Regions from separate parts of the Butyrivibrio fibrisolvens genome, predicted to be linked through region 3. Evidence: predicted binding sites of a transcription regulator. Region 3 holds the regulator's gene; each other region holds the start of a gene.

Region 1 (4,295 bases), 990 kb from region 3:
ATATGTAGGTCAGACTGCTATTAAGACTCAGGAGCTTATCAAGAAGGCTATGGGCGGAGTCTTGTTTATAGATGAAGCCTATGCTCTGTCACAAAAAGATGACGCCTTCGGCCAGGAAGCTATAGATACTATACTTAAGGCAATGGAAGATCACAGAGATGATCTTGTTGTCATTGTTGCAGGCTATACAGAGCCTATGGAGAAATTCATAAACTCCAACCCGGGTCTTAAGAGCAGGTTCAATAAATATATCGAGTTCCCTGATTATACAATAGATGAGCTTATGGATATATTCGATATGAACTGCAAGAAATATGACTATGTCATAGAAGATGATACCAAGCAGCATGTCAAGGAGCTTATCTCCCAGAGAAAGCTTGCCTCTAACGGTAACTTTGCTAATGCCCGTGAGATACGAAATCTCTTCGAGGAGATCATAACTAATCAGGCATCAAGGATTGCAGGGATAGAAGACCTTAAGCCGGAAGATATGATGAAGATCACTAATGATGATCTTTTTGATAAAACAGGTGATGCCGATAAAAAAGATGAGCCTGCGCCCAGTAAGTCTAATGATGTAAATGATGATATTGATGAAAAAAATGGAAATAATGAAAATAGTAAATGACTTTGAAATGGAGCTGTTTACATGTGGTTTGCGATATTTATTGTTACTATAGTTATCAGTATTGTAGGTGCTGTTTATCTTATTAATGCAGTCAGTAGATTTAGAGCTTTTACAAGATTTGACAGGAAGTGGCAGCAAAAGCTCAATGCTACGCTTGTTGTTATATTGTGTTTTGCGGGATTTGCAGCCTTCATGGGGATGGTTAATGCTATAACTATTCTTATATACGTGATATTCTTTTTCCTGATATCAGGTCTTATAGTAAGAATTGTAGATAAGGTACACGGTACTAAGAGTAGTAGCGTATCTACTGGCAGATCTAAGGTATATCTTCAAGGGTGGCTTGCAATAGCAGTATCCATCGTCTATCTGTCGGGGGCATATTATATGTGCCACAACGTATGGAGGACTGATTATAACCTAAAAACGGACAAGGATATACAGGATCTTCATATTGCGCTTATCGCAGACTCTCATCTTGGAACCACTTTTGACGGAGAGGGATTTGCTGCTTGGCTTGAAGAGATAGAACAGGCATCTCCTGATATGCTCCTTATAGCAGGAGACTTCGTTGACAATGACTCTGTGCGGGCAGATATGGTCAGAGCATGTGAAGCTTTGGGAACGCTTGATCTTAGATATGGTGTGTTCTTCGTATATGGCAATCATGACAAGCATACATTTGGTGGCAGAGATTTTACCGCACAGGATCTTGAAGATGAGCTTATCAAAAATAATGTACAGATTCTGGAAGATGAGATCGTAACTATTGATAATATATGTATTGCAGGCAGGAAAGACTATATTACAGAGCCAAGACTTGATATTGATGACCTGTTACAGGATGTGAGCGATGATAAGTACATAATAGTACTGGATCATGAGCCTACAGATTATGAGAATGAAAGTGCTAGCGCATCGGACCTTGTAGTATCGGGTCATACTCATGGAGGACAGCTTCTTGCCATTAAATATGTAGGCGAACTTACAGGAGTCAATGACAGGACGTATGGATATGAGAGAATCAGCGATACAGATTTCATAGTAACCTCAGGAATATCAGACTGGGCTCTTGATTTTAAAACAGGCACAAGATCTGAATATGTAATGATCAATGTGAATTAGATTAGAAACATCCCACTTGAGTAGACTGCATGCCCTTGTAAAGACTTTGGGGATGCCGGTCCATTCAAGTGGGATGTTTTAGTTATGAATTGTCAGAATATAACGATTCCTCAGATAGGGCTTTGGAGATATTATATCCACGGTCTTGTTTGGGGGATTTTTTTATATGGAGGCATTGTAAAAGAGTTTCTTAGATAATAAGCGGAAATGGCATAAAAGCCATATAACGTTTATAAAAATACGATAACAAGACTATATTTTGTATAAAATGCACTGATGATGTACGATTAACTATTTCTAACTATTATACAAAATCATACAGAAGCTGTTTTGTTCAAGATTAAAAATATAGAAGTAATAATTTACAGAATATCATAAAAACATAACGAAATTGTATAAAAAAATTGTAAAAGAATTAAAGGAAAAACTCATAAATACAAGGATTTGAGTAAATGTTTAAAAATCTTTGTGCAAAACAGCAGAAAAATATAAAAAAACAGTAAAATGTTGTCTATGTTCTTGATTGACATGTAAATAACAAACATGTTAAAATCACGCCGTTGGTTAAAAATATAACAAATAATTCAGCATGGAAATTTCCATGCATGACGGCACTAGAAGGAGTACCTTTATGCGAGAAGAATGGAGAAGTTTCAAAGGAACACACTGGATTGGAGATATCAATGTACGTGACTTCATCCAGAACAACTACACCCAGTATGATGGCGACGAGTCTTTCCTTGCAGGACCGACTCAGGCTACAGATACATTATGGGGCAAGCTTCAGGAGCTTCAGAAGAAAGAACGTGAGAACGGTGGCGTTCTTGAGTGTGAGACAGAAGTAGTTTCTAGTCTTACCGCTTATGGCCCTGGCTACATCGATGAGCAGACTAAGGATCTTGAGCAGATCGTAGGTCTTCAGACAGATAAGCCTCTTAAGAGAGCATTCATGCCATTCGGTGGAATCAAGATGGCAGAGGAAGCTGCTTCAACATATGGTTTTGAAGTAAATCCTAAATTCCACAAGATCTTCACAGAGTATCACAAGACACACAACCAGGCTGTATTTGATGCTTATACACCTGAGATGAGAGCTGCTCGTCACAGCCACATCGTAACAGGTCTTCCGGATACATATGGTCGTGGACGTATCGTAGGCGACTACAGAAGAGTTGCTCTTTACGGTATTGATCACCTCATCGCTAAGAAGATGGAAGATTTTGACAACTGCGGCGATGGTACAATGACAGATAACGTTATCCGTCAGAGAGAAGAGATCTCTGAGCAGGTTCGTGCTCTTAAGGGCATGAAGGCTATGGCTGCTTCTTACGGTTATGATATTTCACAGCCTGCTAAGAACGCTAAGGAAGCTGTTCAGTGGTTATACTTCGGTTACCTTGCAGCTATCAAGACTCAGAATGGTGCTGCTATGTCAGTTGGCCGTGTATCAACATTCCTTGATATCTACATCAACCGTGATCTCGAAGAGGGAACTCTTACAGAGGAGCAGGCACAGGAACTTATCGACCACTTCACAATGAAGCTTCGTATGGTTAAGTTTGCTCGTATCCCTTCATACAACAACCTCTTCTCTGGTGACCCTGTATGGGCTACTCTTGAAGTTGGTGGACTTGGCGGAGACGGACGTCACATGGTTACAAAGAATGACTATCGTTTCCTTCATACTCTTGAGAACATGGGACCTGCTCCGGAGCCGAACCTTACAGTTCTTTACTCCAAGAGACTTCCTGAGAACTTCAAGAAGTATGCAGCTCACATTTCAGTTGTAACATCTTCTATCCAGTATGAGAACGATGATGTTATGCGTCCTATCTGGGGCGATGACTACTCAATCTGCTGCTGCGTATCAGCTACACAGACAGGTAAGGAGATGCAGTTCTTCGGAGCTCGTGCTAACCTTGCTAAGGCTCTTCTGTACGCTATCAACGGCGGTGTTGATGAGAAGTTCACAGATAAGAACGGTAAGCACATGCAGGTAGGTCCTGCTTATGCACCTATCACATCTGAGTACCTTGACTTCGACGAAGTTATGGCTAAATATGACAAGATGCTTGACTGGCTTGCAGGTCTTTATGTAAATATCCTCAACCTCATCCAGTACATGCACGACAAGTACTACTATGAAGCAGCTGAAATGGCTCTTATCGATACAGATGTACGTCGTACATTTGCTACAGGTATTGCTGGTTTCTCACACGTTATCGATTCACTTTCAGCTATCAAGTATGCTAAGGTTAAGACAATCCGTGATGAGAACGGTCTTGTTATCGACTACAAGGTAGAAGGCGACTTCCCTAAGTATGGTAACGATGATGACAGAGCAGACCAGATTGGTGTAGATCTTCTTAAGTCATTCATGACAAAGATCAGAAAGCACCACACATATCGTGATTCTGAGCCTACAACTTCTATCCTTACTATCACATCTAACGTTGTTTATGGTAAGGCAACAGGTGCTACACCTGACGGAAGAGCAGCTTACACATCATTCGCTCCTGGAGCATCACCATCTTACGGTGCT
Region 2 (4,295 bases), 1.7 Mb from region 3:
CTACAGTAACAACTACAACACTTAAAGTTCGTAAGGAAGCAAGTACAGAGTCAGAAGTTCTTGGACTTGTTCCTATCGATGATGAACTTGTTGTAAAAGAAGAGTTGGATGGCTGGGTTAAAGTCGAGATCGAGGAAGGTGAAGGTTACGTATCAATGGATTACGTAAGACTTTCTACTGAATTCGTTGAGGCTGAATCCAAAGCCGAAGAGGAAGCAAGACTTGCTAAGGAAGAAGCTGCCAAGGAAGCTGCAAGAGCGTCTGCTAGTGCTAATACTTCCAAGTCATCATCTTCATCAAGCGTTAAGTCAGCTGAATCCTTCACAACAGAGAAGAGCTCTATCGGAGAAGCTGTTGCAGCATTTGCTGTACAGTTCGTAGGTAATCCTTATGTATATGGTGGTACAAGCCTTACAAACGGATGTGACTGCTCTGGCTTCGTAATGAGCGTATATGCTAACTTTGGTGTTAGCCTGCCTCATTCATCAGCTGCTGACAGAAATGTAGGTGCTGCTGTAGACGGACTTGCAAATGCACAGCCTGGTGATATCGTATGTTACTCAGGACACGTTGCTATCTACATTGGCGGTGGCCAGATAGTACATGCTTCTACATCCAAGACCGGTATTATCATTTCTAACGCTAATTACAGAACACCACTTGCTGTTCGTAGAATTTTCTAATCATAAGATATTATTAACTGCCCTTTGCATAATGCAAAGGGCAGTTTTGTCTTAATAGAAATGCTGTCATGACATAAATATCGGCGTTCGGCATCCGTGCCTCACTTATATCCGATATTTATTACGATGACTTCCTGTCATGAACAAACTGTGAACAATGCTAATGTTAGCTATGTTTAATTGCATATTTGAATGTAAAGATGCTATACTATACCTATCAAAGGAAATCATCAATTATTTCCGAGTAAAGAGGTGACTGCCATGAAATTTACAATTATAGGTAAGAACATTGATGTAACTCCCGGACTTAAATCAGCGGTTGAAGACAAGCTTGGTAAGCTTGAGAAGTATTTTAATCCTGATACCAATGTTAATGTAACACTTCATGTTGAGAAGGATCGTCACAAGATCGAAGTTACGATCCCGGTCAAAGGTAAGATCATCCGTTCTGAGCAGGTCAGCAGCGATATGTACGCTTCTATTGATCTCGTCGAAGAAGTCATCGAACGTCAGCTCAAGAAATATAAGAATAAGATTGTTGACAAGCATCAGGCTGAGAAGAGCTCTTTTAAGATGGAGTTCTTAGAGCAGGATTACATGGATGATGACGATATTCGTATTGAAAGAGTCAAGAAGTTTGATCTTAAGCCTATGTATCCTGAAGATGCATGCGTACAGATGGAACTCCTTGGACATAATTTCTTTGTTTTCATCAATGCAGAGACAGATGAGACCAACGTAGTTTACAAGAGAAAAGGCAACACATACGGTCTTATTGAACCTGAACTTTGATATGCTTTTTGTAACTGAATAAGTAATTTTAGAGGATGTGCATTATGATGATTTTGCACATCCTCTTTTTGTTGCTTTTTTTCTTGAAGAAACTATGTAAATAGATATATAATTTTCATTGGTGAGTTTCCATTGAAAACTATACGCTATCTTGATTATAAATCGTTCCGGATGCTGTATTCATCCACGTTTCCATATACTGAAACCCCGCTTGGGTATGAGCAGAATTTTTTTGAATTGTAAACGCTTACACTTTGTTAAAAATATTGCAATCTCAGCAGACATTATGTTATAATGAATCTGTTGTGATAAAAAATTAACAATCGTTACCATCTTAAGGAAAATACTCATTAAATATGAATATACATGGTAACAAAAGCTTTACAAATTTATCAGGCAATACAACTAAATATGTAACTCAAAGCTCTCAAATGAGCTCAATTACACAACGGAGGTATAAAAATGGCAAAGAAAGTAGTTTTAGCTGGTGCATGTCGTACAGCAATCGGAACAATGGGTGGATCTCTTAGCACAATTCCTGCAGTAGATTTAGGTGCTATCGTTATCAAGGAAGCTCTTAAACGTGCAGGTGTTAAGCCTGAAGATGTTGATCACGTATACATGGGATGCGTTATTCAGGCAGGACAGGGACAGAACGTTGCTCGTCAGGCTTCTATCAAGGCTGGTCTTCCTGTAGAAGTACCTGCAGTTACAACTAACGTTGTATGTGGTTCAGGTCTTAACTGTGTTAACCAGGCAGCTCAGATGATCATGGCTGGAGATGCTGATATCGTTGTTGCCGGTGGTATGGAGAACATGTCACTTGCACCATTTGCACTTCCTAATGGCCGTTACGGATATCGTATGATGTGGCCTAGCCAGAGCCAGGGTGGTCTTGTAGACACTATGGTTAAAGATGCTCTTTGGGATGCTTTCAATGATTATCATATGATCCAGACAGCAGACAACATCTGCAATGAATGGGGTCTTACACGTGAAGAGCTCGATGAGTTCGCAGCAAAGAGCCAGAACAAGGCTTGCGCAGCTATTGAATCTGGTGCATTCAAGGATGAGATTGTTCCTGTAGAGGTCAAGAAGAAGAAAGAGACTATCATCTTCGATACAGATGAAGGTCCTAGACAGGGTGTTACTCCTGAATCTCTTTCTAAGCTTCGTCCTATCAACAAGGATGGATTTGTTACAGCTGGTAACGCTTCAGGTATCAATGACGGTGCTGCTGCACTTGTTGTTATGTCAGAAGAGAAGGCTAAAGAGCTCGGTGTTAAGCCTATGGCTACATTCGTAGCTGGAGCACTTGCTGGTGTTCGTCCTGAAGTAATGGGTATCGGACCTGTAGCAGCTACTAAGAAGGCTATGAAGAAGGCTGGTATCGAGAACGTATCTGAGTTCGATATCATCGAGGCTAACGAAGCATTCGCAGCTCAGTCTGTAGCAGTTGGTAAGGATCTTGGAATCGACGTTGACAAGCAGCTTAACCCTAACGGTGGTGCTATTGCTCTTGGTCACCCTGTTGGAGCTTCAGGTGCTCGTATCCTTGTAACACTTCTTCACGAGATGCAGAAGAAAGACGCTAAGAAGGGTCTTGCAACTCTTTGCATCGGTGGCGGAATGGGATGCGCTACTATCGTTGAGAAGTACGAATAATTAAACTTACAGAGGGTGTGATAGCCTGTATGGACTTATCTACACCCTCTTAATACTGGATAAAATCGGAGGACGAATCAATGAGCTTTGTTTTATATGAACAGAAAGATAAGATCGCTGTTGTAACTATTAACCGTCCGGAAGCACTTAATGCTCTTAACTCAGCTGTTCTTGATGAACTTAATACAGTTCTTGATAACATTGACTTAAATACAGTAAGAGCACTTGTTCTTACAGGTGCAGGAGACAAGTCTTTTGTTGCCGGCGCTGATATCGGAGAGATGTCAACACTTACTAAGGCAGAAGGCGAAGCTTTTGGTAAGAAGGGTAATGATGTATTCCGTAAAATTGAGACACTTCCTATCCCTGTTATTGCAGCTGTTAACGGCTTTGCACTTGGTGGTGGATGTGAGATCTCTATGAGCTGTGATATTCGTATCTGCTCTGACAATGCTATGTTCGGTCAGCCTGAAGTAGGCCTTGGAATCACACCTGGATTTGGCGGAACACAGAGACTTGCTAGAACTGTTGGTGTTGGTATGGCCAAGCAGCTTATCTACACAGCACGTAATATCAAGGCAGATGAAGCACTTCGTATCGGTCTTGTAAATGCTGTATACACACAGGAAGAGCTTCTTCCTGCAGCTGAGAAGCTTGCTGCTACAATCGCAGGCAACGCTCCTATTGCTGTTCGTGCTTGTAAGAAAGCAATCAATGATGGTCTTCAGACTGATATTGACAGCGCACTTGTTATCGAAGAGAAGCTCTTTGGTTCATGCTTTGAGTCAGAGGATCAGGTAGAAGGAATGGCTAACTTCCTTCGTAAGAAGGATGATCCTAAGAAGGTTAAGCACGTAGATTTCAAGAACGCTTGATCTGACAGGATTTATGAAACAATATGAATCTTATCATCATAAATGAAAACTGTTTTTATCAAATGATAAGATTATATCTTTTGACAGAAAATAATAGATAAAATATATCTAAGGAGGATTTACAATGAAAGTAGCTGTAATTGGTGCAGGAACAATGGGTTCAGGTATTGCACAGGCATTCGCACAGTGTGACGCTGTTGAGACAGTATATCTTTGCGATATCAAGCAGGAGTTTGCTGATGGCGGTAAGAGCAAGATCGAGAAGAATCTTGGACGTCTT
Region 3 (4,295 bases):
TATCAGTATCTATGCCGGATGGAATATCAACAGCAACAACAAGTGTAGACTCGTCCTTGAGCTTCTTGCATTCATTGATATACATTATAGCTTCGACATATTCGCCTTCTACATCTTTGGTACATCCGATTCCAAGGACAGCATCTACTATGATATCCCATTCCATTTGTGATTTGGTGGCTCGTACATTGGAAAAAGTGTCCATTGGAATATTGTACGCCTCTGCGCATTTCTTCTGGGATGCAGTATCAGGGTTAGAGTCCTTGTCATCAACAAGAGCTATCTGCACTCTGTAGCCATGCTGATACAAAATCCTTCCGATAGCTATCCCGTCACCGCCATTGCCGCCGTGTCCTGCAACGATCAGAACATTAAAAGCTCTGGAAGTGTGCATAGCTCTCTTCCACTCACCGATTCTGGCAGCAACAGCCAGAGCAGCTCTTTCCATAAGCACGATGGATGGAACCCCAAAGTGCTCTGAAGTATTACGATCGCATGTTTTCATTTCTTTGGCTGTTACTAAATACTGCATATGTCCCCTTTTTGCTTATTATGAATGAGTCAGTACTAATTATTGACCAATTACGAATAAGCCAGTACATTACGTCTGTATGGATCCTGACCCCGGAGTTCTGATCCTGTGATTTCTCTCGGGATCATATTCCATATCGAATATATCTATAACTTCAGGTCCGAAGATATCATGCATATATGAATACAGGTTGAAATTCTCCATCTCACCTTCCTGAAGTCTAATGACCTGTTTCTTGAGCTCTTTTCTCGTATTGGATAGCCACTCATCGATCTCGTTGATCTCATCTGTATTGCGATGAAGTCTTTCGTAGCATACAGACATGGATGCAACCATAACCTTATAATTGAGCTGATATATCTCTCTGGGAAGCCCCAAAAGCTGATCTTCAAGCTCTTCGATCTGGGAATTGCAATCTCCTATAAGTCTCTTCCTGTCATCAAGTTCCTTACCCGCGGACTTATCGCCCTTATTAAGCCTGTCAGATATGCCTATTACTTCATCAAGAAGTGTCTTCTTAAGGCGCTTTATATCCTTGATCTTTTGCTTGAACCTAGCCTGCTCATCCACAAGCTTATTAAGCTCATCGGCAAGAGTCTGCAGCTCATCACTAACACCCTCTTCACCAAAGAGCATCTTCCACTTCTCATCAGTTGTTACAATTGGTATATTCTTGCCAAGTAGAGCCGGCATATAGACATCTTCTTCTCTGGACATAGCATCCTTCCTCTTAGGCACGACTATATCTCAAACAACGAAAACCTGCATTTAGTATTTCGGATAATCCCCCGATTTAATTTAGAATATACTAAAACTCTTCACTTCGACGGACCGGTATATCCAAAGTCTTTAGAGAAAGCTCTATACTTATTATACTATATTTCATCAATATAAATGACAGGCCGCCGGAATCACCTAAGTCCCGGCACAGCCTGCCAATCACTATCGATTTATATATTGCCCAAAATCACTTCTTACCGCCATGGAATCTTTCATAACGGTTAATGTTGTATGACAGCTTCATAAGGCTGTCTGAAAGATGAACATTCTCAACCTGAACATTCTCCGGAACATCAAGATCCACATGAGCAAAGTTCCATATTGCCTTGATGCCTGCCTTAATAAGTCTGTCGGCCATTGGGACTGCCTGCTCCTTGGGAATTGTGAGAACTGCGATATCGATATTGTTCTTCTTGATAAAATCCTCGATCTCTTCTATCGGACGTATCTCAACATCGCCAATCATCTTGCCTTGAAGAGCCGGGTCACGGTCAAATGCACCCTTGAAAACAAATCCTCTTGTTGAAAAATTGGTATAACCCGCCAGAGCTGTACCAAGATTACCCGTTCCTATAATGATGAGCTGGTGCTTCTTATCAATGCCAAGTATCTTACTGATCTCATCATACAGATACTCTACATTATAGCCATAGCCCTGTTGTCCAAATCCACCGAAATTGTTGAAATCCTGCCTTATCTGTGAGGCTGTAACCTTCATTATGTCAGAAAGTTCCTGAGATGAAATCCTCTCTACTCCGCTAGCCTTAAGCTCACCAAGATATCTGAAATAACGGGGCAGGCGGCTGACTACTGCCTGGGATATTTCTTTATCCATGCGCCTTCCTCCTGATCTGTTATTATTGTTAATTTTGTATCACTCTATAATTGTAGCGAATCGTTAAACTTTAGTCAATTGAAATTATATCCTAATCAGTGTAATATATTGCTGTTATGAATAAAATACAAGGCCAGCCATTTCAAGACTGAGCCTGCATTTCAAAGCACAAATGATGCGAGGTATATCATGTTACTTTCATGTCACAATATATGTAAATCTTTCGACGGTAAAGACATCTTAAAAGGTGTTTCTTTTCACATAGAAGCAAATGAAAAAGCAGCTATCGTCGGTATTAACGGAGCCGGCAAGACTACACTTTTAAAGATAATAACAGGGCAGCTGTCACCTGACGAAGGCGAAGTTGTTTTTGCCAAGGATACAAGTTTTGGATACCTGGCACAGAACCAGAACATAGATTCAGGCAATACGATCTATGATGAACTTAAGCTTGTCAAAAAAGATACGATAGAGCTTGAAGAGAAGATCCGCGAAGCTGAAGAACAGATGAAGGTCCTTACAGGAGACGACCTTACAAAGCTCATGAATGACTACACCGCAATGACTCACCACTTCCAGCTTATCGACGGATACGCCTGGCAGAGCGAAGTCGCCGGAGTAGCCAGAGGTCTTGGCTTTACAGATGAAGAGTTCGGAAAGTCCATCAGTACCCTCTCCGGAGGCCAGAAGACAAGAGTTGCCCTTGGTAAGCTCCTTCTCCAAAAGCCTGACCTTATCATCCTTGACGAGCCCACCAACCATCTTGATATGAATTCCATACAGTGGCTTGAGACCTATCTTCTCAACTACAAGGGCGCCGTACTGATCGTATCCCACGATCGTTACTTCCTTGATAAGATAGCAGGCAAGATCGTCGAGATCGACCAGACAAAGGCCGGCATCTACAACGGCAACTACTCTTTCTATGCTACAGAAAAAGAAAAGCGCCGCGCTATAGCATGGCACGCCTACATCAATCAGCAGCAGGAGATCAAGCACCAGCAGGAAGTAATCGATAAGCTTAAGAGCTTCAACCGTGAGAAATCCATAAAGCGTGCTGAGAGCAGGGAAAAGATGCTTGAGAAGATCGAGCGTATCGAAAAGCCTACAGAAGTTGATGATGAGATGAAGATAAAGCTCACACCATCCTGCGTATCAGGTAATGACGTACTAAATGTAGAAGGCATCTCCAAATCCTTTGAAAATGCCCACCTTTTTGAGAATATATCATTCGAAATAAAAAGAGGCGAGCGCGTAGCGATCATCGGCGATAACGGAACCGGTAAGACCACAATGCTCAAGATCATCAACGGTCTTCTTCCTCCTGATGCAGGCAAGATAACCCTTGGCGTCAAAGTTCACCCTGGTTACTACGATCAGGAACACCACGTGCTTCATGATGAAAAGACTCTTTTTGAAGAAATTTCAGATGAGTATCCAACTCTTAATAATACAGAGATAAGAAATACGCTTGCTGCCTTCCTCTTTACTGGCGAAGACGTATTTAAGCGTGTCGGCGACCTCTCCGGTGGTGAAAAGGGTCGTATGTCACTTGCAAAGCTTATGCTCTCTGAAGCTAATCTCTTGCTTCTCGATGAGCCTACAAACCACCTTGATATTACAAGTAAGGAAGTTCTTGAAAGTGCTCTTAACGGCTATGAGGGAACTGTCCTGTACGTAAGCCACGACAGATACTTCATCAACAAGACTGCTACCAGGATCCTGGATCTTACAAACGGCGTACTTGTTAACTATCTTGGTAACTACGACTATTATCTCGAGCACCATGATGAGCGTATGGCTCAGATCCTTGCAGGTAATCAGTCTGCTACTGCTACCGCTGCTGCAAGCGGAGTACTTCTTGGAGGCCAGAGCGTTTCTAGCTTAGGAAGTACAAATACTTCATCTGCTTCAGGTTCGATCAAAGCTAACAGCTTCCAGTATGCAGGTGACAGTGCCGATGCTACAGACGGCAAGGCCGACTGGAAAGCCCAGAAAGCCGCTGCTGCCCAGCAGAAGAAGAAGGAAAAAGAGCTTAAAGCCTGCGAAGAAGAAATCGCAAAACTTGAAGAGCGTAACGAAGTCCTGAATGAAGAAATGTCCAGACCTGAGATCGCAACAGACCTTGCAGAACTTCGTAAGCGCACG

The links. Region 3 encodes Rex, which represses fermentation and respiration genes when NADH is low (regulators of the CRP and FNR family bind a similar motif). Its sites were predicted from a motif close to ATTGTTAANTANTTAACAAT; they were not measured.
Region 1: pflB (formate C-acetyltransferase) is a predicted target of Rex. The motif match lies at 2,314-2,333, and genes of this name have one in related genera.
Region 2: I7804_RS06605 (acetyl-CoA C-acetyltransferase) is a predicted target of Rex. The motif match lies at 1,780-1,799, and genes of this name have one in related genera.

Annotation. Positions count from the first base shown of each region.
Region 1 covers NZ_CP065800.1:134,198-138,492, reverse strand. The annotation lists gene I7804_RS00550 (AAA family ATPase) at 1-628, shown strand, start outside; gene I7804_RS00545 (metallophosphoesterase) at 650-1,753, shown strand; gene pflB (formate C-acetyltransferase) at 2,385-4,295, shown strand, end outside.
Region 2 covers NZ_CP065800.1:1,597,934-1,602,228, forward strand. The annotation lists gene I7804_RS06595 (C40 family peptidase) at 1-683, shown strand, start outside; gene hpf (ribosome hibernation-promoting factor, HPF/YfiA family) at 945-1,475, shown strand; gene I7804_RS06605 (acetyl-CoA C-acetyltransferase) at 1,938-3,140, shown strand; gene I7804_RS06610 (enoyl-CoA hydratase-related protein) at 3,221-4,015, shown strand; gene I7804_RS06615 (3-hydroxyacyl-CoA dehydrogenase family protein) at 4,140-4,295, shown strand, end outside.
Region 3 covers NZ_CP065800.1:3,257,228-3,261,522, forward strand. The annotation lists gene I7804_RS13610 (NAD(P)H-hydrate dehydratase) at 1-532, opposite strand, end outside; gene I7804_RS13615 (hypothetical protein) at 602-1,249, opposite strand; gene I7804_RS13620 (redox-sensing transcriptional repressor Rex) at 1,500-2,147, opposite strand; gene abc-f (ribosomal protection-like ABC-F family protein) at 2,337-4,295, shown strand, end outside.